4 regions of the Paenibacillus riograndensis SBR5 genome follow, and region 2 is predicted to be linked to each of the others. Evidence: predicted binding sites of a transcription regulator. Region 2 holds the regulator's gene; each other region holds the start of a gene.

Region 1 (7,421 bases), 2.7 Mb from region 2:
GTCCGACAAAGACAGAAACTACCGACAAGGCCATAACTGCACCGGTCATTCCGAAGGCCAGCCCGTCTTTCTTCTTGCTCATGAAGAAGCCAGACAGTACATACGCGGCAATGCCGAGAATAACGATGACGAGCAGCAGCCCTCCGCGTTGTTCAAATACATCCGTCATATAATACGTCATAACCACAAAAGCAACCAGCAGCGCGGCCAGCGGGAACAACAGCTTCTGCGCCAGCTTGCGTGCACGTTCCTGCAAATCACCAACCGTACGAAGCGTAGTGAACATCAGGCCGTGTACGAGGCAGAGCATCACTACTGTAATACCAGCAACTACAGTGTAAACATTCACTACATCGAAGAATCCGGCATACATCTGCATATCCCCGTCGATCGGCAGCCCTTTGATGAAGCTGGCGAACACTACAGCAAGCAGGAACGGCGGCAGGAAGCTGCCTACAAAAATGCAGACATCCCAGGTTCTCTGCCAGGCCAGCGAATCCCTTTTGCCTCTGAATTCAAAAGCTACACCACGGGCAATCAGCGCCAGCAGCGCGAACACAAAAGGAATATAGAATCCGCTGAAAAGCGTAGCGTACCAGTGCGGAAAGGCGGCAAACATCGCCCCGGCGCCTGTAATCAGCCATACTTCGTTAGCATCCCAGAACGGCCCGATCGAGTTGATCAGCACCCGGCGCTCCGTATCATTCTTGGCCAGAATCTGGGTTTCCATCCCTACTCCGAAGTCAAAGCCTTCAAGGAAGAAGAAACCGACAAACAGCACGGCAATCAGCACAAACCATAATTCATTAAGAGAAAGCATGGGATCCCTCCTTGTTATACGGATCATGGGATTCGCCGTGATCGTTATCCATGGCGTAAGGACCTTTTTTGATTACCTTGATAAATAAGCCAACCAGCACTAAACCAAGGATTGCATAGATTGCTGTAAAAGAAATCACCGAGAACAGTACCTGTCCGCTCGTAATATTAGGCGATACACTATCCTCTGTGGTCATTAATCCAAATACCGTCCACGGCTGACGCCCCATCTCTGTCATAATCCAGCCCGACGTATTGGCAATCGGCGGAAGCAGCAGCCCCCAGAACATAAAGCGCATGAACCAGGTATTCGGACGTTCCATCTTCTTGCGCCACATCAGGTAAATGGCATATACCCCCAGCAAAATCATCAGCGAGCCTGCAGCAACCATGATCCGGAAACTCCAGAACGTCGTGCGGACCGGTGGAATATAATCACCAGGACCGTATGCCTGCTCATATTCAGCCTGCAGCGTATTCATGCCTTTAACAGATCCCGAAAACTTACTGTAGGAGAGAAAGCTCAGCATATATGGAATTTTCACTTCATGGGTGCTTATCTTATTATCAGGGTCAATATTTGCAATAACCGTCCAAGCCGCCGGGTCACCGCTGTCGTCCCACAGTCCTTCGGAAGCAGCCATCTTCATCGGTTGGGTCTCAACCAGATACTGTGCCTGAGCATGACCTGCAATGGCTACGCCAAATGAGGAAATGATGCCGACAATCGCAGCAATCTCAAACGATTTGCGGAAAAAGGAAACATCCTGCTTCTTCAGCAATTTATATGCACTAATTCCCGTTACCAGGAATGCCCCTGTCGCGTAAGCGGCCAGCACCGTATGGGGGAACTCGACCAGCAATTGTCCGTTCGTAACGAGTGCCCAGATATCATTCATTTCCGCCCGTCCATTATTGACAGCAAAACCTACCGGATGCTGCATAAACGAGTTAGCCAGCAGAATCCAGAAAGCCGACAGCATGGTTCCGAGCGCTACCAGCCAGATCGAGAGCAGGTGAACGCGTTTGGATACCTTATCCCAGCCAAAAATCCAGATTCCAATAAATGTAGACTCCAGAAAGAAAGCAAGCAGCGCTTCAATCGCCAGCGGAGCCCCAAAGACATCACCGACAAAACGCGAGTAATCCGACCAGTTCATCCCGAACTGAAACTCCTGCAAAATTCCTGTTACTACGCCCACAGCGAAGTTAATCAGGAAAAGCTTTCCCCAGAACTGCGCCATTCGTTTGTACTCATCATTGCCTTTTCTGACATACATCGTCTCCATAATTGCAATCAAGAGCGCGAGTCCAATTGATACCGGTACAAAGAAATAATGAAAAATTGTCGTCGACGCAAATTGTATACGCGACAGCATCACTGTATCCATATTTCTCCCCTTCCTTCTTCCCATTCGATATGTCTATTCTGTCAAAAATCCAAAGGGCAAAGTGTGATATTTATCACATTATACACCCTATTTGGGCTTAGAATTCAATAAATTTGTGACAAATATCACAATATTACCTCCAGAAAGCAAAAAAAATAAGACGGTTTAACCGTCTTGGATGTGTTCATTGTTCTATAGAAGTCTTGACTCATAAAGGCATTGGTCAGGTAATGGAAATACCCTTCTTCAGCGATTTCAGATCGCCATTGGAATTGAGCAGCTGCGGCAGCATCTTCATACTGCGCTCCATGGGGGAGTGACAGAGACGGCAAGAGGGCGCATGCTCGAATGCAAAATTATCCCTCATCCATCCATTACATCCATCGTTGGTACAGGCCCAAATTGCGGTATTTTCCTCCGGTACTTCCTCCAAAGGTTTCTTCCGGTAGTTCATTGCCGTTCCTCCCTTCCTTTATGTCACAAGCCAGAGAATCCAGACAAGTAGAAACGACATTGCCGTCCTTGATAGTAAGGACGGCAACCGTTTCACGGGTAATATAAGGACCTTTATTGCACAAGGCATATCATTCCTTATATTGTAAAAAAAGACCGTCCCAACTCTCACAAGCGGGGACGGTAGCTTCTATTATTACAGTTTTACAACGTTTTCGGCTTGTGGTCCACGGTTGCCTTGAACAACGTTGAATTCAACGCGTTGGCCTTCGTCCAAAGTTTTGAAGCCGTCGCCAGTAATAGCGCTGAAGTGAACGAATACGTCGCTTCCGCCTTCAACTTCGATGAAACCGAATCCTTTTTCTGCGTTGAACCATTTAACTGTACCTGTTTGCATGTGTGTTACCTCCACAAATTTAAATTAATATGTTCTTTTTATCTTCAAACAAAGAAAAAATTCACACATTGAAAAAGGTTGTACTCCACTTGACAGCCCTTTTCAATACGAGAATTAGGTATCAATTATATGATTAAGTTCATGTTACCACACCTCCATAACAAAGGCAAGCAGTCATATCCGAATATCTCCGTTTTTTCAGTTATTAGGTTAACTTTCCAATGTAAGGGCTGCCAGTGTACTAAATACATTTAATTATTGAATCTCTATGTTATCATTTACCCCATAATCACAGCTTAGAAACGGGTGCCGTCCTTAAAAAAATCTAAAATGATAAGGACGGCCTGACCGCTTCCTTTATGTGACTGCCTTTTTATTATATACTGCCCGACCGGCTTTTATTCCTCCGGCTTCTCAAGAAGTTTTACCGTGACCTGCTTCACTTCTCCATTACGGTAAAAGGTAATCTTGAGCTCATCCCCGATCTTGGTGTGATCATAGAGATACTTGCGCAAGGATAGCGTAGAGGTAATGGACTGGTTATCGAATTTCGTGATTACATCATTCAACTGTAAACCGGCAACCTTCGCTGGTCCAACCGCATCCAGTACAACGACTCCGTCCTTTACACTGTCCGGAAGGTTCAGCTCCTTGCGTTGATCCTCCGCCAGCGGCACATAAGGATTGTTCAGATCAACCGAATAGACACCTAAGTAGGAGCGGGCGATTTTGCCTTTGGCTGCCAGCTCATCCGCCGTTTCCATCACATGGTTGGCCGGAATTGCGAAACCTAGCCCTTCCACGCCAGTGTCGGATATCTTCATGGTATTGATACCGATCACCTTGCCATTCAGATCGACCAGCGCACCTCCGCTGTTGCCTTCGTTAATCGCAGCGTCAGTCTGAATGACCTCCTGCTCCCAGTCATATACACCATCCTGGTTCAAGGATACAGGAATCGTCCGCTCTGTATAACTGACGATACCTGAGGTCAGCGTATCCCCCAGCCCCAGGGGATTGCCGATGGCAATGACGGTCTCCCCCAGCCGGAGCTTGGAAGAATCACCGATTTGGGCAACCGTTTTAATGCCTTCCGCATCGATGGAGAGTACTGCAATATCGCTGACTTTATCCGCCCCAACAAGGGTTGCCTTGCGGGTCTCCCCGTTGACCGTAACCACTTCCAGCTTGCCGGCGCCTTCAATCACATGGTTGTTCGTAATGATAAATGCCTTGCCGTCGTCCTTCTTATAGATAACTCCCGACCCGAGTGCGGATTCATCGAGAATATTAAGTTCCTTGTTATCTTCCTTATGATTAATGATACTTACTACCGCAGGGCGTACAAGAGCGGCAGCCTGAATAATCCGGTCATAGGGATCACCGCTGCTCGCAGCAACCTTACCGATTACCGCCGGTGATTCGGCTTTTTCATGGGTCAGCTGTCCTGTCACCAGACTGAACAGAAGCACCGCCGTCACTGCACTGACTACAGAACAGATCATCGCTACCTGCCATGTAGCCAGCCCCCTCCGCGATCTGCGCGGCCATTTATGCCCGCCCGATCCGCTTGAGGCATCATGCATCCTGCTTCTGCGCCGTGATACTTTCGTGGAATAGAAATCATCATCAAACAGTCCCACCGTTACATCCTCTCCCCTCTATTGCTATTGCATTCAAGACTTGAACGCCAAGCAACCACGCCCGAGTTAACCTCATCTTCTCTTAGACTCCAGGAAGCGCTAAAAGGTTTCATCTTATTTATTCACCATATAAGTACAGGGGTAGAGCAACACATCTGTCTTCCGACTCTTGCAACCTAGCGATTTATTATTACTGTTTTTCAGGAATATTTTGCAGCCTAAAAGACTACAATAATAGAAGCGAGGGAGCTGAACACCTATCCCATTCTTACTATTTGATTGTATCACACACAGATGTCGTACCGTATTTTTTCTGACGTAAAATCCATGTAAATTATTTCATGCTTTGACCCGTTTACAGCTTAAGGAGGAGTACTAATGGAATCTTTTTCGGCCAGTATGGATCTGGTGCAATTTATCGGCAAGCTGGGCGATCTTAAAGATGAGCACTATCATCTCATTCTTGTCCAGAGCGCCATCATCGAGCTGCTGATTGACAAGGGCTTCTTCTCACGCCAGGAGCTGGAACGCAAGATTACGGATATGGATCAGCTTATGACTGACTCACCTTATCCCATGGCGTAGGCCGGTCATAGTAGGTGTCGCAGAGTCTGAACTCGCTGTCTTTGAAAAAACAGCCCCGGTCTTCCATCGCTCCGCGCACAGACATTTTGGCCAAGTCCATCATATTGTGGTCCCGGCTCAGGTGTGCCAGATACGTGCGTTTGGTCCGCCCTGTAAGGATTTCACTCAGCGCCGCACCAGCCGCCTCATTGGACAGATGGCCCAAATCGCCGAGAATCCGCCGCTTCGTGTTCCAGGGATAACGTCCCATCCGCAGCATCTCGATATCATGATTGGCTTCAAGTACAAGGACATCGGCATCCGAGATCGCCGTACGCACTTTGTCGCTCACATATCCCAGATCTGTCGCCACACACAGCTTCTCTTTGCCATCATAAAAGTTATACCCCACCGGCTCAGCCGCATCATGCGAGATCGCGAACGACTCTACCCGCAGACTGCCGAAATCCCTATACTGCCCCGTCTCCAGAACAACCCGGTTCTGCTCGGCAATATTGCCGATTCCCTTCTCAATCGCCCCCCAGGTGTTCGTGTTGGCATAGATCGGAAGATCATATTTGCGCGCCATCGCCCCGAGTCCCTTAATATGATCCGAATGCTCATGCGTAACCAGAATTCCATCGATATCCTGTCCGGTCAGCTCGCGCATGGCCAGCAGCTCGTCAATCCGCTTCGCGCTGAGGCCTGCGTCGATCATTAGTGTCGTTTCGCCGTTGCGCACCACCGTCACATTCCCGGTAGAACCGCTGGACAGCACTGTAAAAGATATTCCCATTTCTCTCCCCTGCTCCTTCTACTCTGTTGTCTTGGGACTGATAATGTCCGCACTTATGGCATCTACGTAGTAGGCATTGCCATTCTCCAGCATGAACCGCCACATGGGCGAAGCTACCTGGCTCTCGGAATTGAACAGTTCCCCGTAATATCCGAGCTCAATTTCCTTCACCACTGAATTTTCCGGAAAATATTTCTCAATCAGACTGCTGAGCGCCTGGGAGGCCGGAAGCACCTTCTGCACATTATCACTGCTGCCGGCTCCAATCTCAATCTTCGGCCAGCGGTAGGCGATTATTTTTTGATCACTGTTAATCAGCTCCAGCCTAACCCTGAACAGCGACCACTTCTTGTCTACCAGCGGATGAAGCACGAACTTGCCGACCTCGCTTTCCTGTGAATCGAAGCGGTAATTGGCGATGTCCGGGATCTGTCCCTGCAATGCAGTGCTAAGCTCGGTGAATGAGGAATAGATCAGCTTGCTGTCTACCGGCTCCTTAAGCTCAACGGGCGGTTCGTTCTGCTCCTCACCAGAATAATGGTACGTAATGTCCGGCAGCTGCGGTGTGGCGGCCGGGATGGGACACAGAACCCGGATGTCTTTCTGTTCCATGACAGCTTGCGTGTCCTGGGACAAGGAGGTGAAATCAAGGTTGGCGCTGGCCTGATCCCGCAGATCAATCCAGAGCTGGTAGCACAGCAGCAGATTCAGCACCAGAAAGGCGTATATCAGCACATTTTTTGCTCTTCCCCAGTCCATACCTTGTCCTCCTCAAATGTTTTTGTTAGCTGCACGCTTAATTCAGCGTGAGCACAGTGCCGTCGTTAAGCGTGACCCGCCATACCGGAATCAGCCGAAGCTTCTCTCCCTGTACTTCGGGGACATAGGCTGGGGTAAGCTCCTTCACCACTGATGCCTGACTGAGCCGCGCTAACTGGTTCTCCAGCCTTTCTCCAAACGACAGGTCCACAATTCTCTTAACCGCTTTGGTCTCATCTACAAACATTAGCGAACGCTCATAAGAGGATACAGTTCCCTGCTGCAGTTCCAGATTAATTACCCCGTACTGCAGCTGCGGCTGGCTGATAATCGGATATGAGCCATAAGGTGAAGAGCCATAGAACTGCTGAAAGGAGACTTTGCGCTCCTGCCTGCCTTCTTCCGTTGCCGCCAGCCGGTAGGTTCCATTCCAGCCCCCGTGCTCATTGACAAAATCAACGGCCTCCAGCGCATCCTTGGCCGGTGTGCTCTCTCCGGCTGGAAGAGCAGCCGGATCGCTGTAGCTCATCCAGTTCTGCTCTTGGTCCACCTGGAGACTGCGTTTGCTGTCCGTATAAATCTCAGAGCCGTCTTTTTCC
Region 2 (7,421 bases):
AATCTCAACGAGATCCACCTTCGCTACCGGATGTATGAAATGCATGCCGATGACGCGTTCCGGGTACATTGTAGAACTGGCAAGCTCAGTCAAGCTGAGTGTAGACGTGTTGCTGGCCAGAATAATGTGGCTCGGACACACCTGATCGAGCTGATTGAATACCTTTTGCTTCGCTTCCAGGTCTTCGGTGATGGTCTCAATCACCATATCACAAGAGCTGAGTTCTGCGAAATGTGTCACTTTTTGAATGCGGCTGAGAATAAGCTTCTTTTCGGCTTGGGTAATTGCCCACTTCTCCAGCTGCTTGTCGAGACTTGTCTCGATCATTGCATAAGAATAGTCCAGTCTTTCAGCGGTTTTCTCCACCAGCATTACATCCAGGCCCTTGGCTGCCAGCATTTCAGCAATCCCTTGACCCATTGTGCCACCACCGATGACACCAATTTTCTTAAAATTCATCTAAAAGTCTCCATCCTTTCAGGTATCTATACTTTTGTATTGTACCTTGTCTGTCGTAAAAAATAAGTAGCCCGACATATAATAATATCTTAGCATGTCTGAAAAGTAAAAAAAAATAACCGGCATAAAGAATTATGCCGGTAAAAGGACACTGTCACGAAATTGACAACGAAATTGCTCTCCGGAGAGAACTTCTTCTTTCATTAAAATGTCAAGAGAGTAATCAAATACATTCCGCTGCTTGCCGAGCAGCTCATGCGTACGTACCATTAACTCGTCCAGAATTTTACTGTTTTCCTTCATTAATTCTTCTGTGGTAACCATTTGCAGATTCGCGATGCCCAGAGAGGTTAGCCCTGACTTCATCATCGTCTCCACAATATTGAGCGCCTGGTCAAAGTCCCCTCGTGATCCTGTGCTTCGGCCGCCGTAATACATTTCTTCCGCCACAGCGCCGCCCAGGGCAATCATAATCTGATTTTCCAGGTAATCCTTAGTGTACAGATACTGTTCGGTCTGCGGATTATGCCGCACGTAGCCTAGCGCTTGTCCACGGGGTGTAAGCGTAACTTGGCTAACGCTTCCCGGACGCAGCAGCTCGGCCATAATGGCATGTCCCAGCTCATGGATAGCTACCCGCTTCTTCTCTTCGTGGTTGGTTTCCCGGTCCGTCTTCTCGCCCATCATGACCTTGTCGATTGCGAGCGAGAGATGGCGCTGCTCCACTTGGGTCAGGTTCTCGCGCATCATGTAGATCGCCGCTTCGTTCATCACGCTCTCAAGCTGGGCGCCAGAGAAGCCATAAGCCTCTTCCGCGATCTTATCCAGGTCGACCTCTTCATGCAGCGGCTTGTTCTGGGCATGCAGATCGAGGATGGACCGGCGGCCCTTCTTGTCCGGCATGTCTACCTGGATATGACGGTCAAAGCGGCCGGGGCGCAGCAGCGCCGAATCCAGCATCTCCTTGCGGTTCGTTGCCGCAACCAGCAGGATGCGCGGCGTATCATTGTTGTAAATCCCGTCCATCTCCGTCAGCAGCTGATTGAGCGTCTGGTCATATTCACGCTGCTGTCCGCCTTCGCGTTTGCCGCCGATGACGTCAATTTCATCGATAAAAATAATCGCGCTTTGTTTATTTTCCTTGAGGGCACGCGCACGCGCATCTTTGAACAGATCGCGGACACGTCCGGCGCCGACACCCACATACATCTCAACGAACTCGCTGCCTGATGCGGCTACGAATACGGAGTTGGTATAATGGGCTGCCGCTTTGGCCATCAGGGTCTTCCCGGTTCCCGGAGGGCCTGTAAGCAGAATCCCCTTCAGCGGGCGGATGCCGAACTTGCTGATTTCTTCGTGGCGGATCAGGAAATCCAGCGCTTCGCGCAGCTCCTGCTTGGCATTGTCCTGTCCTCCGATTTCTTCAAAGGTCAGCTTCGACGGGCCGTTCTTTTTACGTTTTTTGTCTCCTCCGGCATTGACGGTCAGCCCCCCGCGCAGATGGGCAATGAGCAGAAGTGCGCCAACCATGCCTGCGGCGATGATCACGGGGAAAATATTAATCCCGACAAAAGCCATAAATATCACCAGCACAGGAACAAATCCGATTAATACCTCTTTCCAGAACTTAGGCATTATTCCACACTCCCATCGTTGCCGCAGCACGTGGCAAAATCATAAATTTGCTTTTCTTACCGTCGCTCAGGCTCACATATACGTTATTGTCATCAATTTCAGTTGCTGCAGTTACACTGCTGTATTTGGAATTCTGGGCTTTCAGTTCATCCAGCTTCGCAGGAATTAATGTATATTTACGGCTCTCCATGGCTTCAGCAACCGAGAACATCGCCTGGTCCCAATATTCATCCAGCAGTTCGCTGGAATGCTGCTCCACATCCAGTTTCAATGTACGGCCGTCAATCGCCGATCTGCCTTCAGTATTTACATACTGCACCAGCTCGCGCAATTTAGTGCCCGGCTGCAAATCAAGTTTCAAAGTGACCTCATTGCGTTTAATAGAGATATGGGAGTCATTCACTCCCTCATAAGCAGAGACAATTTTTTGCAGCGGCTCCTGCACCACGAACTCCCGGTAGGAATACCAGCCGCCAAACAAAAGCGCAGCCGACAGCAGAGACGTTAGCAGTACTGGCATAAGACGTAGTTTCAAGAAACGTCCTCCTCTCAATGATAAGAAAAATGTGAAAAAATATAATAAATTTTATTAAATAGCGTGCCTAATGCTCTTCCGAGACTAGCATGCTCTTAAGCATGCCGTAGTACAAATAGTAGTATATCACAGGTGTATATACGAATTCGAAGAAAAGTGTGAATATATTTAAAATTTTCAGTACTAATTTTTGGGCAAAATGACAGCCCGTTTCCCCTTATATCGACAGCAACGACCGCAACGATTAGCGCTGCGGCCGTTTTGGCGATGCTTAAGATATTCCCATCTTTATCACCAGATGCTGCTGGTTCTGCCTCAAAGATATATACCCGCAGATATATTCGACTCTCTACTGAATACGCTAATTTCCTAAATGTTAAAAAAGCAGGCAGACAAATACTTGTCCACCCGCTCAATATGGGTCGTGCGCTTATTATTTTTTCGGCAGGCTGTAGCCGTCCCCAATCGCATTTCCGTCCGCAAAACGGTAAAACTTGTAATAATAGCGTCCCTCCAGCTTATAAAACAGCTGCCACACATATTCTCCGTTGTACACACCCGGCAGCAGGCGCTTAATGGTGCTCCCTGGTAAGTCTGAGGCAATGATGGAACGGATCTTCTGCTCCGACATGCCTTTGGCCACTTCTTCAGCGTATACACCATTGTCTCCCCCTGCAGGCTTGCCGTCCCGTGTAAAGCGGACCCAGACCATCAGCTCCGTCCCGGCTGCGTTACGGCCTGTCATTACCCAGTAAATCGAATTTTCATCCCAGACGGACTTCTGGGCCCGGGTCACCTCTGTCAGTCCTGCTCTGGCTTCAGCAATCTCTGTGGCTGCGCTGCGTTCGCTCCACTGGTCTTTCATCACATAAGCATAGAACTGGCTTAGTCCGAACAGAAGGAGAAGAACCAGGAGTATCCCCAGCAGAAGCCATTTTCTTCTTTTCTTCAAAGTACAGCTCCCTTTCTTTCAAAATGCCTCACCGATCATGTTCATTTACCGCTTCAGCAGGCCCTCAAAGGTCTCCTGCGCCTTGCGGCGGATTTGTTCCTCATCCAGCGTCAGGCACTGCCCATGCTTCACAACCTGCTTGCCGTCCACCCAGACATGCGCAACATCCTTGGCGCTTGCCGAGTAAACGGCATGGGACAAGAGATCCGTATGCGGCAGGAAATGCGGCTGGTCGATATCCAGGGCAATGAAATCCGCCTTCATTCCCGGAGCAAGCCGTCCGACTCCTTCCAGAAAAATCGACTGTGCGCCGTATTCAGTCGCCATCAGCAGCGCTTCCTGTGCCGGAACCGCCGTCGGGTCACCGCTCACGCCTTTGTGGATCAAGGCGGCAAGGCGCATCTCCTCAAACATGTCGAGATTATTATTGCTCGCCGCGCCATCGGTGCCAAGCGATACCGTGACTCCTGCACGCAGCAGCTCAGGAACCCGGGCTACTCCGCTCGCCAGCTTCAGATTACTGCCCGGGTTATGGGATACCCCTACATGGTAACGGGCCAGAATCTCAATCTCTTCATCGTTCAAATGAACACCATGAGCGACCAGGGACGGGCGGGTGAACATTCCCAGCTTCTCCAGATGCGCCACCGGACGCAAACCGTAATCGGCCGCATTCTGCTCGACTTCCCGCCGGGTTTCCGACATGTGGGTATGCATAGGCAGGTCCAGATCATGGGCGGCTTGCACAAACTTCACAAAAAACTCCGGCGGACAGGTGTACGGGGCATGCGGTGAAATCATCGTTGTGATTCTTCCGTCCGCTTTTCCGTGCCAGTTCCGCGCAAAAGCAACCGCTTCCGCCAGCTTATGGTTCTGCACGTCCTCCGGACAGAGCCCGATCACCCCGCGCATCAGCACGGCACGGATGCCTGATTGCTCGGTAACCTCGGCCACACGGTCCATGTGGTCATACATATCCAGGAAGGTGGTTGTGCCGCCTTTCAGCATTTCCAGCACAGACAAGGCGGTGCCCCAATAGACATCGTCTCCGGTGAATTTTTCTTCCATAGGCCACATTTTTTCCTGCAGCCAATTCTGCAGCACCATATCATCCCCGTAGCCGCGCAGCAGGGACATCGCCGTATGGCCATGGGTATTGACCAGACCCGGCATGAACAGCAGACGGCTGCCGTCAATGGTCTGAGTACCTTCTTCTATGACAGGCTTGACTTCTCCTATGTATGTGATGAGATCCTTTTCTATAGTCATATAACCGCTAAGGACAGGCTGCGCCGTTCCCGGCACCAGGAAACGCCCATTTACAATTACAGTTTTATTGCTGCTCATCTTCCGCCTCGTCCTTTCCATCATGCAAATAATAAGCCAAGCTCTGCAAATCAGTAGTAAAATCAGCGGCATGAATCCGGATGTTGGCAGGCGTTTTCAAAATCACCGGTGCAAAATTGAGGATTGCCTCGATGCCTGAATCCACCAGGATATCTGCAACGTTCTGCGCTTCGCTGTCCGGTACAGTGATAATGCCGATGCGGATGCCCTGCTCGCGGATTGTGCTCCCCAGCTCTTCCATAGGCTGAACCGTCAGCGAGTTGATTTTCTGCCCGATCTTGGGGGGATAGGAATCAAAGACCGCGGTGATTTTCATCGTGTCCTTCAAATAGGCATTGTAATTGGATAAAGCGTGTCCAAGATTACCTGCACCCACGAGTGCCACATTGATCTGCTGGTCAAGCTTCAGGATATGGCGGATTTTCTCAATCAGATACGATACATCGTAACCGATGCCTTTTCTGCCGAAATCGCCGAAATAGGCCAAATCCTTGCGGATTTGCGCCGGATTCAGATCCAGCTTCTGTCCCAGCTCCTGCGAAGACACGGTGGAGATTTCACGCTTCTGGAGATCGTTCAGGAAACGCAGGTACACAGGCAGCCTGCGCACCACGGCCTCTGATATTTTATCCGATTTCATATTTTCTCCTCCTAAAAGTATTGTTAGCGTAACCTTAAATTTAAAGAGCTGCAGCTAATTAGTAATCATTCCCGGCGCCCCTTCAAAACAGAAGGCGCCTAAGGAATGATTCTCTGTACAACATCCATGAACAAACTAGCCAGCCTGCGGTGCTCTTACAACGGCATTTCTGCCGTTATTTCTGGACTAGCCGACCTTCAACGCTCCAACAACGGCATTTCTGCCGTTATTTCTGGACTAGCCCCTGCGGCGCACACCTTCTCCGCAACAGAAAAAATCATAATTTCTAAATAATTAAATTTGAACGTATAGTGGAATCAGGACACACTGCCGTCTTCAAGCCATTCGGCGATACGCGGGACCATCTGATCGGTGAGCATATGCTCCATTTTGGGTCCAGGGAGTGAGTACAGGAAGTACTTTCCATAATAAGATTCGATAACCCTGGTATCATATACAATAACAATTCCCCGGTCCTGTGCAGTGCGAACCAGTCTGCCGAAGCCCTGCTTGAACCGGATGACCGCCTGGGGAACCGACAGCTTCATAAACGGGTTCTTTTTCTGCGCCTGCAGCAGCTCAGCCTTCGCCTCAGCAAGCGGATGGTTAGGCGGTTGAAACGGCAGCCTGACAATAGCCAGACAGGTCAGCGCCTCACCGGGAATATCTACCCCTTCCCAGAAACTGCTTGTCCCGAGCAGCACGGAGGCGGCACTGTCCTGAAAACGCCGGATCAGCTTGCTGCGGCTTCCGCCCTCTACACCCTGACCCAGAACAGCGATGTCCTGGGAGGCAAGCGCCTCCTTCAGAGGATCATAGACCTGGCGCAGCATTTTATAAGATGTGAACAGCACCAGCATCCGGCCCTGGGTCGCCACTGCAGCCTCCGCCAGCGAATGCACCAGCTTATCGACAAACCGGGCATCGCCCACACTGCCTTTGACACTGGGAAAATCGCGCGGAATAACGAGAAGCGCCTGTTCGCGATACTTAAACGGCGACGGCAGCAGCGCTGTCATCAGACGCCCCTGTTCTGCGGACTCGCCCAGGCCGAGATTGTCTATCATGAACTGAAAGGATTTATCCACGGACAATGTGGCCGAGGTCAGGACAATGCTTTTCTTTTTATCGAAAAACAGATCCTTGAGCTGGGCACTGACATCCACCGGAACAGCATACAGCTGCAGCGATTTCCCGCGGTAATTCCCGCTGCCCTCCATCCAGTAGACAATATTCTCGTCGTTCAGGTTCATAAAAAACCGTACCTGCTCGCGGATCGAAGCCAAATCCTTGAAAAGCCCGCCGATATCCGTCACCAGACTGTCCGAGGACGACTGGCTCTCCGATTCGCGCATTTCGCTGAGCATCTTGTCGCCCCTGCGGATAATTTCGCTCAGGCTCAGGTTCAGGGTGTTCTCCAGTGCGGTGATTTCTTCCCAGCCCTTGGGCTGAGCACCCGGCAGAAGACGCGTAACCAGCTGTCCCGCTTCTCCTGCTGCGGCATCGCTGCGCTCAGGCAGCAAGGCAAACAGCTTGTCGCTAAGCGCATCCCAAGATTCCCTAACCGTAAGCAGATCCGGGTAGATTCTGTCGATCACCCCGCTCCATTCAGCCGCCTGTTCGTTGCCTGAAGACTGCAGGGTCTGGCGCAGAACGGGCAGCTGTCCGCTTTTGCTGTCCTTATAGAGGCGTGTAAGCGTATGGGCTACCGTGAAGTATTTCATCTGCATGCCCAGATGCTTGCCGGCAATATCCTCCAGATGATGGGCTTCATCAATAACAAGGTGCTCATACGCCGGAAGCAGCTGATGACCGGCCTTGACGTCTGCGAACAGCTTGGAGTGATTGGTTAC
Region 3 (7,421 bases), 2.6 Mb from region 2:
TACCGGCATATTGGGCCCTTGGGTGTCGGGCTGGATCATTTCGGCCCTGCATGGCGAGCGCGGGTATCGTCTGGTCTTCCTGTTGTCGCTCTCCATTTATGGACTTGCTGTGGTTTTAAGCTTTTTCCTTAAGAAACGCAAAAGTGAAGGGGCGTACTTATGGATGGAGCCTTGGAGGGAGCTGCACCGCAAAAGCAGTGCCTGGAGGCCGGCAGCGGCAGCCTTGGTGTTTCAGGGGCTAAGAGAGGGTGTGTTTTCCTTTCTGATCGGTCTTCTTGTGTACATAGCCGCTAAGCAAGAAAGCAAGCTGGGGCAATTTGCACTGATCACTTCAGCGGTTGCACTGGTCAGCTACTGGGCTGCGGGCAAATGGTTCACACCGAAACTCCGCTCGGGGGGGATGCTTGTTGGCGGCATTCTGCTGGTTGCAGTCATCACACCGCTTCTTTGGAAGGTCAGCTACGGCACCTTGCTGATTATGGGCATTGGCACCTCTCTTTTTCTTCCATTATATATGCTGCCGATGACCTCAAGCGTCTTTGACCTCATGGGGGAGTCGAAGGAAAGTGCGGGCAAACGGGTGGAGCTGGTCGTTCTGCGGGAGCTTTGCCTGATGTGTGGCCGGATGCTGGGCATCTTTGTGTTCATCGCAGTGCTTTCGGTGAACGATTCGCCGCGTGTCATTACCTGGCTGCTGTTGCTGCTGGGGGCGGCTCCGCTGGGAAGCTGGGCTGCACTGCACCATCTGCTGAAGCGAAAGGCCGCAGCCTCCCTCCCGCAATGATTTGAAGGATTTGAACAGGGGGGAAAAGCGTATTGGTCAAAACAAAGGATTACGGTCTGAGGACAAAGGTTACCATCATGGTCTCCGCTGTGGTGATGCTGGTCATGCTGGTGCTCTACATTATTTTCAGAAATCAGATTATTCCCCAGACCAGACATGCCCTGGAGGACAAGGCAACGGCCATCGCCCGGACCATTGCCCTAATTCCCCTGGTGTCAGAAGGTCTTAATGAAGGACGGAGCAAAGAGATCCAGGCTTATACCTCCAAAATCACCCGCCGCAATGATATTATGTTTGTAGTCGTGATCGACATGCACAGCATCCGCTATTCCCATCCCGATCCATCACGGATCGGGAAGCCTTTTGTCGGGGGAGGGCAAAAGGCTGCGCTGCACGGTGAAGAAAGCATCTCTGAGGGTGAGGGGTTGCTCGGCAAGTCCCTGCGGGCCTTTGTGCCTGTGTATAATAACAGAGGCTCCCAGGTAGGTGTAGTGGTCGTAGGCCTCTCCATGGAAAGGGTTCACCTGCTCATCCGGCAGAATGAATGGACGATCATCGCGATTCTGCTGTCCGGTGCCGTGCTTGGAGCGGCCGGAGCGATGGTCCTGGCCCGGAAAATCAAGCAGATGATGTTCGGCATGGAGCCAGCGGACATCTCCAAGCTGCTGCAGGAACGCAGTGCTATGCTGCAATCCACACGCGAGGGGATTATTGCGGTCGATCATGCCGCCCGGATCAGCATGATCAACAGGGAAGCGGAGCGGCTGCTGGGCACCGCCGGGATTACAGGCAATGGGATGACCCGGCATATCGCCGATTATTGGCCGGAGCTGCGCCTGGAGCAGGTGCTGTCCAGCGGCGAGTCCAGGCAGGACCAGGAGCTGGAGCTGAACGGAATCACTTTGCTCGTGAGCAGTGTGCCAATCCAGGTGAATGGCCGGATTGCGGGAGCCATCGCTACCTTTCGGGACAAGACAGAGCTTGCTGTACTGGCGGAACGGCTGTCCGGCATATCCGTCTATGCGGATGCCTTGCGGGCAGGGGCACATGAATATATGAATAAGCTGCATGTAATTATGGGCATGACGCATATGGGCCTTTTCGATGAGCTGCAGGAGTACATCTCGGGAACCGTGAGCAACTATCAGAATGAGATCGGTTCGATCACCAGGCAGATCAAGGACCCGGTCATGGCCGGCTTTCTGCTCGGGAAGCTTAGCCGGGCCCGTGAAGCAGGAATTGAACTGCAGCTTGCTGAGGACAGCTACCTCCCGGAATCCGCCGATCCTCAGGTGATTCATCAGCTGATTACCATCGTCGGCAATCTGCTCGACAACGCTATGGAGGTGCTGGAGGGGCAGCACATGAAGGAAATCGAGCTCTCTTTTCAATATGAACGGGGACGTCTGATCTGCACTGTGCGGGACAATGGTCCGGGAATCCCTGAGCCTTTGCGGGAGCAGATATTTGTCCAGGGATTTTCCACCAAGGGAGAGCAGCGGGGGATGGGCCTTTACCTGGTTCGTAAAAGTGTGGAAAAGCTGCAGGGCCAGCTTAAGATGATACCCGGCCGGGAGCCGGGAACGATATTTATGGCCGACGTGCCATATGCAGTAAAGGGTGATGAGACCAATGACCATTAAGGTATTGATCGTTGAAGATGACCCGATGGTGGCGAAGTTCAATCGGCACTATGTGGAGCAGGTTCAGGGCTTCGAGTTCGCCGGCTGGGCCGCTTCGGTCGATGAAGCCAGGAAGCTGCTTGCCGGACTGAAGGTTGATCTCATTCTGCTGGATATCTATATGCCGCGTACCAGCGGGCTGCAGCTGCTGTCCTCTCTGCGGGAGCAGGGCAGCGTGGTTGACATTATCGTCATTTCTGCAGCCAGCGACAATGCCAGTATCCGCAAGGCCCTGCAGCTGGGGGCCGTCGATTATTTGATCAAACCGTTCGAGTTCGCCCGCTTTCAGGCGGCATTGTCCGCCTACCAGGAGGATTACATGCTGATGAAGCACAGGGAGCATCTCAGCCAGGAGCAGTTGGACAAGCTGCTGCGCCATTCCACAGGAACGGAGGAGGACAAAAGCGGCGCGCTGCCCAAGGGGCTTACCGAAGGAACGCTGGAAAGCATATGGAGCACCATCCAGAAGCTGGAGAGTCCGGTATTTTCCACCGAGGAGATCACGGCAGAGGCTCCGATTTCACGGATCTCCGTACGCAAATACCTGACTTTTCTCACAGAGGCGGGTGTGCTGGAAATGGAGATCAGCTACGGTGCGGTAGGCAGACCGGTATATATGTATACCGTGACCGCTTCAGGACATGAAATTATAGCTGCATATATTTAAGCGGCCGGCCGCGAAAGAGGACCTTTGGGTCCTTTTTTTAAAATATAAGAATTTCTATGCTTCACGCTATAAATTATCCTTCTATTTCTCGCTGAAACGGGTACCGTCTTAATAAGGACGGCGTAGCCGTTTCTACTTGTGAAATTGGTTTGGCTGAACCATGAGATATTTGAATCCAAATTTGAAGGTATTTTCAAAACAGATTATGAAAAGGCACATTCTGCTTCTGAAAAATCCGGTAGAGTTTGGAAACTTTGAATCGTAGCGGAATGTAAGCCCCGATTGATAAATAACGCTAAAGTGTTACCTAAAACAGGTCGATTATGGTCAGATACCGCCATGATTGACCTGTTTTTGTTACCTTCGTTTTCTTACAGTTTTTTCACGTCTAACGCAACTTTGCGAATAGAGATGGATACAGAGTCGGGAACATCGCAACAAATTCGCAGGATATCCCGACAACTATATTGTCAGGACTAAATGGAACATCTAACAATGGGAAGGTCATAAAAACTAACCACCCAGCCTCTAATTAAGCACGAAATTCGTTAATAATCGGGAGGAGGGCTTCATGAAAGGAATGATTGCGTTCCCCCCCAACCCCGCTTACTTTAATTACTAAACTATTTTTTTAATTACGTAAGCTTCCAAGAACCGCACCTTTGCCGCTATGATTATTGTGAAAATATGCACAAGGGGGCAATAACACCATGAAAAAGAAAACAGGCGCTGCTCTTATTCTCATTCTCTCGGTCATGCTCGTTATCGCAGGATGCGGCAGCAATGGCAACAGCAACAGTGCCGGGAACAAGAGTAAGGACAATGAGGCCAAAAAAGAAACGACTGAAGCAGTATCGGGGGCATCTGAAGCAAGCTATACACCGTACGATCAATTAAAAGATAAATATGATATCATCATCGTCGGTGCGGGTGGTGCCGGCATGTCGGCAGCGCTTGAGGCCAAAGCGAAAGGCATGAATCCGGTTATTTTGGAGAAAATGCCGGTAGCGGGCGGAAATACAACCAAATCCTCTTCGGGGATGAACGCTTCGCAGACGAAGTTCCAAAAAGAGCAAGGCATTGAAGACAGCAATGATTTATTTTATGAAGAGACGCTAAAAGGCGGCCACGATACCAACGATAAAGAGCTGCTCCGTTTCTTCGTGGACAATTCTGCGGGTGCCATCGACTGGCTGGATTCCATCGGAATCCGCTTGAACAATATCACTATTACCGGCGGGATGAAGGAAAAACGCACACACCGTCCTGAAGACGGCTCTGCGGTAGGGCAGTATCTGGTCAAGGGATTGGTGAAAAACGTACAAGAGCAAGGTATCCCGCTATTTGTGAATGCGGATGTTAAGGAAATTACAGAAAAAGACGGTAAGGTTACTGGTGTCAAAGTCCTGTTCAACCAGGCAGACGAAAAAACAATAACAGGTTCTGCTGTCATTGTCACCACCGGAGGTTTCGGAGCCAATAAAGAAATGATTGCCGAGGTTAGACCTGATCTGGAAGGGCTCGTAACCACCAACCAAGTTGGCAGCACCGGCGACGGCATCAAAATGATTGAGAAGCTCGGCGGCACCACAGTCGATATGGATCAAATCCAGGTTCACCCGACCGTGCAGCAGGAGAAATCCTATCTGATCGGGGAGGCTGTTCGCGGTGAAGGCGCAATCCTCGTATCAAGTGAAGGCAAACGGTTCACCAACGAAATGGATACCCGTGATCATGTCACTGCAGCCATTAATAAGCTTCCTGAAAAAGCAGCGATTCTTGTCTTTGATTCCGGCGTTAAATCCCGTGTCAAAGCGATTGAACAATATGAGAAAATGGGATTTGTTCTGACCTCAGACTCAATCGAAGGCCTGGCCAAAGAAATGAATGTTCCGGCAGATGAGCTGCAAAAGACAATGGATACCTGGAACAGCGCAGTGAAGAATAAGAAGGATGCCGAATTTGGCAGAACTACAGGAATGGATAACGACTTGTCCGGCGCGCCATTCTACGCGATCAAAATCGGTCCCGGGATTCATTACACCATGGGCGGTGTAAAAATCAACACAAACACCGAAGTACTTAATAAAGAAGGTCAACCGATCACAGGTCTGTTCGCGGCTGGTGAAGTAGTAGGCGGGCTGCACGGCCAAAACCGGATCGGCGGCAACTCGGTTGCGGAAATTATTATCTTCGGGCGTCAAGCAGGGATTAAATCGGCTGAATTTGTAAAAGCACAATAAATCATCCAAACCATTAATAGGGAAGGGTTGTCTCGCAGTAGATTGTTTCTACTGGTGAGACAGCCCTTTTTTATTGAGCATGAACATATTCTAAGCAATATCTTCTAAAAAACAGCTTCGAATCGTCCGGGTTATGCCTGAACAGCCGGAGAAGAAGGAGAAGGTCTGGACGTCCGGGTCAGTGAAAATAGCTCAAGCTCCGGCCGGGAAATGCCCGCCAGGGTATCGGCCAGGAGTTCTGCTGCGAGCATGCTGTAGACGGTTCCGTTGCCGCCATAGCCTTCGATGAAATAACAGTGGGGATATTCCGGATGGGGGCCGATAAAAGGCAGGCCGTCATGGGAGGTCCCGAATACACCGCCCCAGGCGAACTCTGCAGCTGCCCCCTTAATCTCGGGGAAGAGGGCTTCAAGCTCTTCAAGCAGCCGCCGGCTCCGGGACCGGACTCTGGCCTCGCGTTGTCCAGGATCAGGTAGCTGCTCATCCTTGCCCCCGGCAATGATCCGCCCGTCATTCGTTGTGCGGAAATACAAATAAGGCCGGGCCGTTTCCCAGATCAGGCTTTGTTCATGCCAGCGGGGGAGGTTCTTCAATGGCCGGGTCATAATGGCGTAGGTATAGTTCAGCTCGGCTCCCCGGTCCTTTTTCATCTCCTGAGTTTCATAGCCCAAGGCAAAAATAACATGGTTGGCAAAGATGCGGCCGCTCTCTGTGTAACAGGTTACTCCATCCGTTCCAAAATCAAAATGACGGGCCTTTGTGTGTTCATATACACGGACACCGCTTGCGTGTGCTTTATGAATGAGACTGTGCAGCATCCGGAACGGGTTCGTTTCCGCATCCCCCCGGGAGTAGATGGCTGCCGGTTTGGCGAAGGAGTAATGGGCCCTGATTTTGTCCTCCTCCCAGAATTCTGTGTCGAAACCATGCGCGGCCAGATGTTCATGCTCCAGCTTCAGTGCGGTAACATCCTCCGGAGAGCTCGCATACAGCAGGCTGCTTCTGGGAATAATGTGCGGATCAATATCCAGTGCGCCCGGCAGCTTCAGGATATCCTCCATCGCCTTGCGGCATAGCTTGTAGAATAATAGGCCATTGTCTGCTCCAAAAGTATTCATGCAGGAGGTAAGGGATTTGTCGCTGGTAACTTGGAGCAACCCGGTGTTGGCACATGTGCTGCCTTTTCCCACTGCATATTTATCAATCAATACGGTACTGGCTCCGCTTGAGGACAAGCGGTAAGATGCCATCGCCCCTCCCATACCTCCGCCTACAATCAGGCAATCGCATGTGATATCTCCATCCAGCACAGGATATACAGGAAAATGAGGAAGGGTTCTCTCCCAGGGCACCCGCCCGCTGATTAATTTCATCTGTTGATCTCCCCTTAAATGAGATTCGGATAAGGTAGTATTGGTCGCTGTACTGACTCTCATACATCGCTGCCTGCTTCCATAGGCAGGGAGTTGTGCAGTTTAACACATATTTAGCCTTCATGCGCGCATACTAAAGCTGCTTGAACCATTTTGAAGGAGGGAACAGTGAATATGCAATCTACGCAAATGCAGCCGCTCAGCGGAAAAGAACTGGAATATATTGCCGACTCCATCTCCAATGAGGATCTGCTGATCAAGCAGTTGGCGGCTACCGCCGGCAGCACGCAGAACTCGACAGTTAACCAGATTTGCAATCAGCAGATCCAGAGCCATACCCACCATTTGGGAGTGCTCGTTCAGCTTTTGCAGCAGCACCAGCAATATGCACCCACACAACCCCAGCAGTAAGTGATTTTTCAGCATGCTGAATCTAATTCATATTCAAGGAGGTTATTAAGTGTACACACAAAATGGACAATTTATGGCGGATGAAGATCTGTTGACTATGATTTTGGATGACCTGAAACGGACAGTACGCGAATATACGACAGCGGCGACAGAATCAAACTGTCAAACTGTGCGCCGGGCTTTCACTGACCTGACTCTGGATACACTGCGGATTCAGGGGGATCTGTACAACCAGATGTCGCAGATGGGATTCTATAAGGC
Region 4 (7,421 bases), 1.8 Mb from region 2:
CGTAGGAGGAAGGATGCGTTGTAGCCCAGCAATCCCGCAAGAACCCGGCTGCGCCCAGCAGCAGTGAACCGGTGCACACCGATACCTTGTAAGGAACACTTTTGGCACCTTGAAGCCAGGAAATGAACGGCCCGTCATTGCGCAGTATTCTCGTCCCCATTCCGCCTGGTACAAAGAGCAGATCATACTGCCCCAGTTCCGGCTGAACCTTGCTGATCTTGACCGTCAACCCCTGCTCATCCTGCACTTCTTCCCTGAACCCGCAAATATCCATCTCCAGCCCATGTCCTGCTTCAAAATTCCCCAAGCGGCGAATCACATCATAAAAGCCGGCAAAATCCAGAAAAGTGATCCCGTCAAAAAGCACAAAAGCTATACGCATCGTTATCCTTCTCCTCCCGGCAATTCAAAAACTACTCGCTGTCATATGCCTGCAAGGCCACCGGCAAAGCCTGAATAACCGCGTTGCCTACTGCCGGAAGACCCAGCAGAACAGCACTGATGATCTCTTCCCGCGTGGCTCCAAGCGCCTTGGCATGCTTTACATGAAAGGGTAGCCCGCTTTCCAGGCGCACCGCAGCCAATACCGAAATATAAGCGATTTCTTCTGTCTTCGGGTCAAGACGGCTTGCCGCGTCCAGCTTCTGAACGGTCTCCATCCAAGCCTGCTGCTGCTGTGGCGCTTCCTTCATAAAGGTGGCAAATGCATTGCTCACTTGCGGTAAATGATCCATTTTTTTAGCCTCCGTTTCGAATATGTACCTGTCTAGGCACTGGTCAGGATAATCGGCTTACCCTTGGTGACTATAATCGTATGCTCATACTGGGCCACCCGGCTGCTGTCATTCACACTGAGGGTCCACCCATCAGACTGCTGCTCCACGAAATCCGCTCCGGTAGACAGAAAAGGCTCGACGGTAATGACCTGACCTTCTTTGAGCACAGTGGTTACACGCGGATTATAGAACGGAAGAATTTCAAAAGGCTTCTCATGCAGCGATCTGCCAATGCCGTGGCTGCACAGATTACGCACTACGTTATAGCCGCGTTTGCGGGCTTCCGTCTCCATCACCCGTCCGATTTCGTTAACCTTCATTCCCGCTCTAAGATGATTGATGACACTCATCATTGTTTCCTCAGCGCTGCGGCACAGATGGACAAGCTTCTCATTGTACGGCGGCAGTTGAAAAGAGGCCCCAGCGTCCCCATAATAACCGTTCAGCTCGGCGGAAACATCAATGTTCACCAAGTCTCCTGCCTGAATGACTCTGGAGCCCGGTATTCCGTGGGCCACCTCTTCATTAATACTGATGCAGGTGCTTCCCGGAAAATTATACGTGACCTTTGGCGCGGATTTCGCACCGAACCGCTCCAGAACCGCTGCCCCCACCTCGTCAAGCTCAGCGGTGGTCATACCGGGAACTGTCCTTTTTCTCATTTCCGCAATAGTGTAGCCAACCACATGGCCCACTGCCTTCAACCCTTGCAAATCCTGTGCGGTATCGCTCGTCATCTGCTCCATTCCCCTCAGTTACAAATTATCCCACATGGACAGCTGTATTGCAGAACCCGCTTCACCATACACAAGTTTTCTCAGCTTGTCGGCATCCTTAGCGGAGACCGTGTATCCTTTGGCGCTATTCTCCGCAGGGACCAGCAGTCCCTGCTTCCCCTCGGCTTCTCCAAGGTTCAGAATATAATCCTCCGTATAGCCATCTCCAAAGGTCAGCTTCATCTTGAACTCAGCCCCATAGTAGAGATCATTCTGCACCCGCTTGCTGCCGTTCATCGCATCCGCCATCAGCTTGATAAATGCAGGATCCGTAAAAGTCCGGCTCTCTAAAGGTTCACTCTGCGCCCTGCCGTCGGCAGGCTGGCAATCCAGGGTGATCTCTGAAATCCACCTGGCATTGATAAATCCAAAAGCATTCTGGCAGCCGCTCAGCAGAACAGCCAGCAGAACAGGTACAGTCAGCAGAAGCCTTTTAATGGGTCCCACCTCCACATCCATATGTATTCTCCAATTATAGCAGTCTTGTGAACCAAATAACATTCTCGCTCTTCGTAAAAAAAGACCCGTCCGCTATAAACCAACGGACCGGTCTTGAAGGATTGGCAGCGTTATATGTAAAAGAGTGCAGCCTGCTGGCACATTAGCTGATGGCTCCTGCCGCTTTCAGCCAGGCATCGGTAATAAGCGCATGTCCGGCAGGAGAAGGATGCACACCATCCGGTGCCCAGAATGCAGAATCCGCCTTCATGGATGCTGCAGCAAACAGCCCATCCAGAGGAACCAGCAGAGCCCCATACTCGCGGGCAAGCTCACGCACTACATGAATCTTCGGGTCCAGATCCTGGCGCCAACCCTTGCGGTCTTCGGGTACCGGCAGCACAAAAGGCTCAACCAGAATCAGCTTGGCATTGGTTGCTCTGAGGGTGCGTTCAATAATATCCCGGTAGGAAGCTTCAAATTGTGCAGCCGTGGTTTCCTCCCCGGAGTCAAAGCGGCGCCAGGTATCGTTAATGCCGATGTATATGGAAACTACAGTCGGCTTCAGCTCCAGGCAGTCCCTGTCCCAGCGCTGCTGCAGATCCGCCGCACGGTTGCCACTGATCCCGCGGTTGATAAAGGTCAGCTTCTTCTCTGGATACAGCAATCCCAGCCGTGCGGCTACCATCAATGCATAGCCTACACCAAGCGAGGACGGGTCTTCATAGTTGCGGCCCCAATCCGTAATGCTGTCACCCTGGAACAAAATGATATCGTTTTCTTGAAATTCCATCCTGAAAATCCTCCTATAAAACAGCTCTTATTGTATAAACAAACCTATTATAGCAAATAGATTTTTGCGGAGCATCTATTGAACAGAATCGCCAGTTTCTGCTGCAAATTTGTTCATTTTGAGCTCAGCGGCAAGCAAGGTTTCATGGAGCTCCTTGCCGAAATGCTCCCTTTCTCTTCTGAAATAAAGGGCCCGCACGAAGTTTTTGCTGTTGATCCGGTTGATGTATTGGCTGTTGCTTCTGGGCTGACTGCCGCAGGCTGCAAGGCTGCCGATCCATTCAACGATGCGTTCCCGCGCAAGCAGATTACGGAGAATCATCGTATCTACAATCGTAGCCATCCGTTCATCTTCTTCTTCCCTGAAGAGATATACTCCGTTCTGCAGCATGCCCCGGACCGCTTCCAGCACCTCAAGCTGCACCGGCTCTCCGCTTTCCGGGCATTGCACCAATTCATCGATGGCATCTGCCCCGTGAGCCGCCGAGTGAGCCCAGCCGCCTTCTTCGACATAGCCTCGGAGATCTTTTTCTTCAGTGTAATAACGAAGCAGTGCTGCCTTCAACCGCAGGAACCCCGCAGTATCCAGGAAAGGCCCTTCTCTGTGCCGCTGGATAATAAGGCCGATGACAAGTATCGTGAAGGTTCGGTAAATACCGTCTCATCCCCTTGGCCGCCTATGCCATGGAACAGATGCTGCTCATCCAACAACACCGCCAGAATGCCGCGCAGCTCGTCAGAAGTGAAAAGCCGCTGCTCCAGAATCCATGCGTAAAAGGTCGGATAAATCAGCCCGTCCCGCAGCTCAGGCTGAGGGTCTCCAATATACTCCAGCATCAGGCGGATGAAATCCTGCACCTCCTCACCCTCACGAAGTCTGTACTCTTCCGCTGCTATTCTTTGCAAATCGGTCATTAACTGAGTCCTGATTTTGTTCATTGTTTCACTCCTAAGATTCAGCAGTCAGTTGCTTTACCATTGATTTAAATGCCCCACAAGCAGATAAGGCGGTTCCAAGGCAAAGGCAGATAACAGCTTCATCATATCCTTATCCCTGCCTTTGGCCTTCAATGCGTGATTCACCCAGCATAAAGTGCCTTCCACCTATTTACTATGTAAATTAACACAATCCCTAGCCTATCCATTAGAACAGGCGGCTGCGCCGGTTTTCGCTGGACAGCTCAGCCGTTTTAGATGCGGATTGCCAGGGGAGCTTGCTGCTGCCAAACAACCCCAAAAAACCTCCAAGCAGACCCGATCCTTATTCACTAAGGGTAACAGGTCTAGCTTGAAGGTTAAACAGAGCATTACATCAGATTTCATAAATCAGATTAAATGAATAATTAGTACGCAAGGCTGAACAGGCCTTTGATGTGGGACAAATAACGGATATTGCTCGCTTCCTTCATAAGGGTTGCAGGCAAGCCCTTAAGCGGAGTATTGCTGGCTCCGATAATTGCTACCCCGTCTTTGCGCCCAAGGCTGGCAAGCGTCCCGGAGTTGATTGGACTGAAGGCTTCAGAGGCTGCATTAGTCAGATAAGCGTACAGATTGTAGCCGATCAGCTCGCCCATCTGCCACGCAATTTGTGCTGTCGGCGGGTATGGACGTCCGTCCGCTGCGAAGACAACCGCACTGTCCCCTGCCACAAAAACATCCGGGTGCGAAGTGGACTGCAGGAAGTCATTGACTGTGGCCCGGCCGCGGTTCACTTCAAGGCCGGATTCGCCGACCAGAGGGTTGCCCTGCACACCGCCGGTCCATACAAAGGTATTGGCAACAATTTGCTGGCCATCCTTCAGATCAATTACATTGCCGGCAACATTCGTAACAGGAAGGCCGGTCAGGAAGGTTACACCACGGGCAGTCAGGCTTGTTACTGCACGCTCAATCAGGTGATCCGGCAGCACCGGAAGGATTTTGGGACCCGCTTCTACTAGCATCAGCTTGATTTCCTGAGGATTTACGCCATAACGTTTAGCCAGCTTCGGCAGCACATCAGCAATCTCGCCTACCAGCTCTACGCCGGTCAGACCGCCACCGCCAATCAGAATCGCCGCATCGGCTGGATTGTGTGTCTTGGCGTACTCACGAATGCGGCCTTCAATATGCCCATGAATTTGTTTCGCATCCGCGGCGGATTTCAGCACCATGCTATACTCTTCCAGTCCAGGAATGCCGAAATAAGCAGTAGTGCTGCCCAGCGCAACAACAAGCGCATCATACGAGAGCGTCGTGCCGTCAGACAGCTGCACCTGCTTGCTGTCTACGGAAAATGATTTGACCTTGGCAATTTTCAGGTCAATGTCTTTTCCGGCAAAAAGCTTGGTGAGCGGCATGGCTACAGCTTGTTCCGCAACACTTCCTGCCGCCAGACGATGGAGCTCTGTAATAATCTGATGCGTCGGGTATTGATTGACAACCGTGATTTTTGCTTCAGCCTTGCTCATATATTTGCGCACGTTAATAGCACTCAGAAGACCGCCGTAGCCGGCTCCGAGAATAACGATATGTTTTGACATGATATTTTCCTCCGCCCTTATTTTTGTGGATTGCGTTCGCCGCTGACCTGCAGGTATGCATTCATGAAACGGAGCATTTTTTGCACCTGCGGGTCCTTGATCATGCGCATCATGCCGAACAATGTGATGTTTTCACTGCTTTCGTTGGCACGATCCTTGGCTTCGATAACCGTAGCTGCCATTGTTTTGACGGAATCCACTACAGGCTCGGCAAGTTCTTTGATGGCACCTACCGTGTCATTCTTCAGCACCTCATCCGCTGCAACAGTCTGCACAAAATCAAGCGACTTGGTTAATGCGCCAACCAGCTGCGTAATCTGGGGAAGCTGCTCTACCAGCGTCGTTAGGGATTCCTGCACCTCAGGCTTCAAGAGCTGATCCAGAAGATCCTCTTTAATAAAAGATTTGCTTTGCGTGATTGTTTCTGACATATTGAGTTCTCCTTTACATTAGCTTTCTCTCATAATAAAAAATGTATGAAAAGATTAATCCCTAAATCAATGTGATTATTATAACATTCTTCATGTAATAAATGTCACAATCTTTTTGCCTATATATCCTTATTTTGTGATTAAAATCACGTCTTTTCTGCGATTTTTGGTTTTTCTCACGATTTCATAAGAAAATTTAGTTCTGATATCCATTTGACCATTGACTATGCCCAAACACCGTGATATGTTTAGCAAGTAACAAATAGTAAGTTTGTTTATTAATATTAGCTATTAATAATTGTTAACCACTACATACATTATGGAGGAATGAACATGAGCACTTTTTCAGAATTGGTTCAAGCACGCAGATCGGCAAATAACTTCGTTGAGGGGATCAAAATCCCCCAAAGCGAGCTGGAAGAAATGTTCTCGCTCACCCGCCTCGCCCCTTCAGCCTACAATTTGCAGCATACCCATTATAAGGTGGTCAGTGATGAAGACCTGAAGGAAAAGATCCGCGAAGCGGCCTATGGCCAGTACAAAATCCATACCGCTTCAGCGGTCATTGTCGTGCTTGGAGACAAAAATGCCTATCTGCAGGCCTCTGAAATCTACAGCGGGCTCAAAATGCTGGGAGCCATGAGCGAGGATGCTTTTGACCAGACAATTGCAGATATCCACGGCGCTTACAGCGGAAATGATGCTTTTCAGCATGATGAAGCGATCCGTAATGCCTCTTTGTCAGCCATGCAGTTCATGCTGATTGCCAAGGACAAGGGCTGGGATACCTGCCCGATGATCGGTTTCGATGTTCAAGCCGTCAAAGCGGCCCTGAACCTGAGCGACAATATGGTGCCTGTCATGCTGATTACAATCGGCAAAGACAACAAGCACAAGATCAGACCCCGCGGCTACCGCAAGCCTGTGAATGAATTTGTAGAGTTTTTTTGATTGAAGTGCACAAAGAGCCTTCCGGCATGCGCCCGGGAGGCTCTTTGTGCTTAAAACAATAAATAATCCTCAAGCTTCAGGTTCTGTAAAAGGCCGCAGGGTACTGCTGAAAACACCGTCCAGGGCGGGCGCGGCGGATCATTTGGCATATTGCAGGAGAGCGATTGCCGCACGTTCCCGCCGGTCCGCATCCTCGCTGTCCAAGGCACACTTCAGCACAGTGAGTGCTTTTGACAGTGTCTCGGCATCTACTATACCTGTCTGTTCGCCTTCCTGGATACCGTCCACAGAGGGATCAGAAATCCACAGCTCCAGCCTTGCCTCCGGAAGCGGCCCATTGTACTGCAAGACTGCTTCTTCTCCGCCGATCCACGCTCTCAACAGCGGATTAAGCGCCGGAGCAGGCACTGTCTTCAGCCAGGTCACTCCCCGCCGGTGGCAGCGCCCGTCTTCAGCCGAATCGAAGGCTTCCACATAAAAGTAATCGCCCAGATCCCCCAAATAAGCCCACTCCCCATCCTCGATCAGCACATAATCCCCATCCTGCATGACATTCACGAATATGTCCAGACTGTCCGCTGCAGCTTCCAGCTCCGCTCCTGCGGTAATCCCGGCTAGAACCAGACGCGTGTGAATCTCCTTTTTGCCGGCATGCTCCAGATCCCCCACACCTGTATATCCGAGACACACGTAATTTTCTTCCAGAAACTCCTTCATCCGGCCCACCCCGGGCAG

Evidence for each region. Region 2 encodes Rex, which represses fermentation and respiration genes when NADH is low (regulators of the CRP and FNR family bind a similar motif). Its sites were predicted from a motif close to TTGTGAAATATTTCACAA; they were not measured.
Region 1: a site for Rex is predicted at 2,324-2,341, ahead of PRIO_RS33365 (cytochrome ubiquinol oxidase subunit I). Genes of this name have one in related genera too.
Region 3: a site for Rex is predicted at 3,811-3,828, ahead of PRIO_RS10165 (flavocytochrome c). Genes of this name have one in related genera too.
Region 4: a site for Rex is predicted at 5,828-5,845, ahead of PRIO_RS13755 (helical membrane plugin domain-containing protein). Genes of this name have one in related genera too.

What each region holds. Positions count from the first base shown of each region.
Region 1 is NZ_LN831776.1:7,875,388-7,882,808, forward strand. It holds gene cydB (cytochrome d ubiquinol oxidase subunit II) at 1-820, opposite strand, end outside; gene PRIO_RS33365 (cytochrome ubiquinol oxidase subunit I) at 807-2,210, opposite strand; gene PRIO_RS33370 (cold-shock protein) at 2,434-2,664, opposite strand; gene PRIO_RS33375 (cold-shock protein) at 2,860-3,060, opposite strand; gene PRIO_RS33380 (S1C family serine protease) at 3,459-4,703, opposite strand; gene PRIO_RS33385 (hypothetical protein) at 5,082-5,288, shown strand; gene PRIO_RS33390 (MBL fold metallo-hydrolase) at 5,257-6,063, opposite strand; gene yycI (two-component system regulatory protein YycI) at 6,082-6,822, opposite strand; gene PRIO_RS33400 (YycH family regulatory protein) at 6,860-7,421, opposite strand, start outside.
Region 2 is NZ_LN831776.1:5,153,039-5,160,459, forward strand. It holds gene PRIO_RS21815 (3-hydroxyacyl-CoA dehydrogenase family protein) at 1-459, opposite strand, end outside; gene PRIO_RS21820 (AAA family ATPase) at 592-2,094, opposite strand; gene PRIO_RS21825 (hypothetical protein) at 2,087-2,629, opposite strand; gene PRIO_RS21830 (cell wall elongation regulator TseB-like domain-containing protein) at 3,063-3,581, opposite strand; gene PRIO_RS21835 (amidohydrolase) at 3,627-4,928, opposite strand; gene PRIO_RS21840 (redox-sensing transcriptional repressor Rex) at 4,915-5,568, opposite strand; gene dinG (ATP-dependent DNA helicase DinG) at 5,886-7,421, opposite strand, start outside.
Region 3 is NZ_LN831776.1:2,514,048-2,521,468, forward strand. It holds gene PRIO_RS10150 (MFS transporter) at 1-784, shown strand, start outside; gene dcuS (DcuS/MalK family sensor histidine kinase) at 817-2,427, shown strand; gene PRIO_RS10160 (response regulator) at 2,417-3,133, shown strand; gene PRIO_RS10165 (flavocytochrome c) at 3,844-5,376, shown strand; gene PRIO_RS10170 (NAD(P)/FAD-dependent oxidoreductase) at 5,508-6,749, opposite strand; gene PRIO_RS10175 (hypothetical protein) at 6,924-7,160, shown strand; gene PRIO_RS10180 (spore coat protein) at 7,210-7,421, shown strand, end outside.
Region 4 is NZ_LN831776.1:3,354,613-3,362,033, reverse strand. It holds gene PRIO_RS13790 (DJ-1/PfpI family protein) at 1-382, opposite strand, end outside; gene PRIO_RS13785 (carboxymuconolactone decarboxylase family protein) at 414-734, opposite strand; gene map (type I methionyl aminopeptidase) at 767-1,513, opposite strand; gene PRIO_RS13775 (YhfM domain-containing protein) at 1,532-2,011, opposite strand; gene PRIO_RS13770 (SGNH/GDSL hydrolase family protein) at 2,154-2,783, opposite strand; partial or broken gene PRIO_RS13765 (DUF2785 domain-containing protein) at 2,859-3,721, opposite strand; gene PRIO_RS13760 (NAD(P)/FAD-dependent oxidoreductase) at 4,126-5,304, opposite strand; gene PRIO_RS13755 (helical membrane plugin domain-containing protein) at 5,322-5,735, opposite strand; gene PRIO_RS13750 (nitroreductase family protein) at 6,069-6,686, shown strand; gene PRIO_RS33870 (hypothetical protein) at 6,825-7,421, opposite strand, start outside.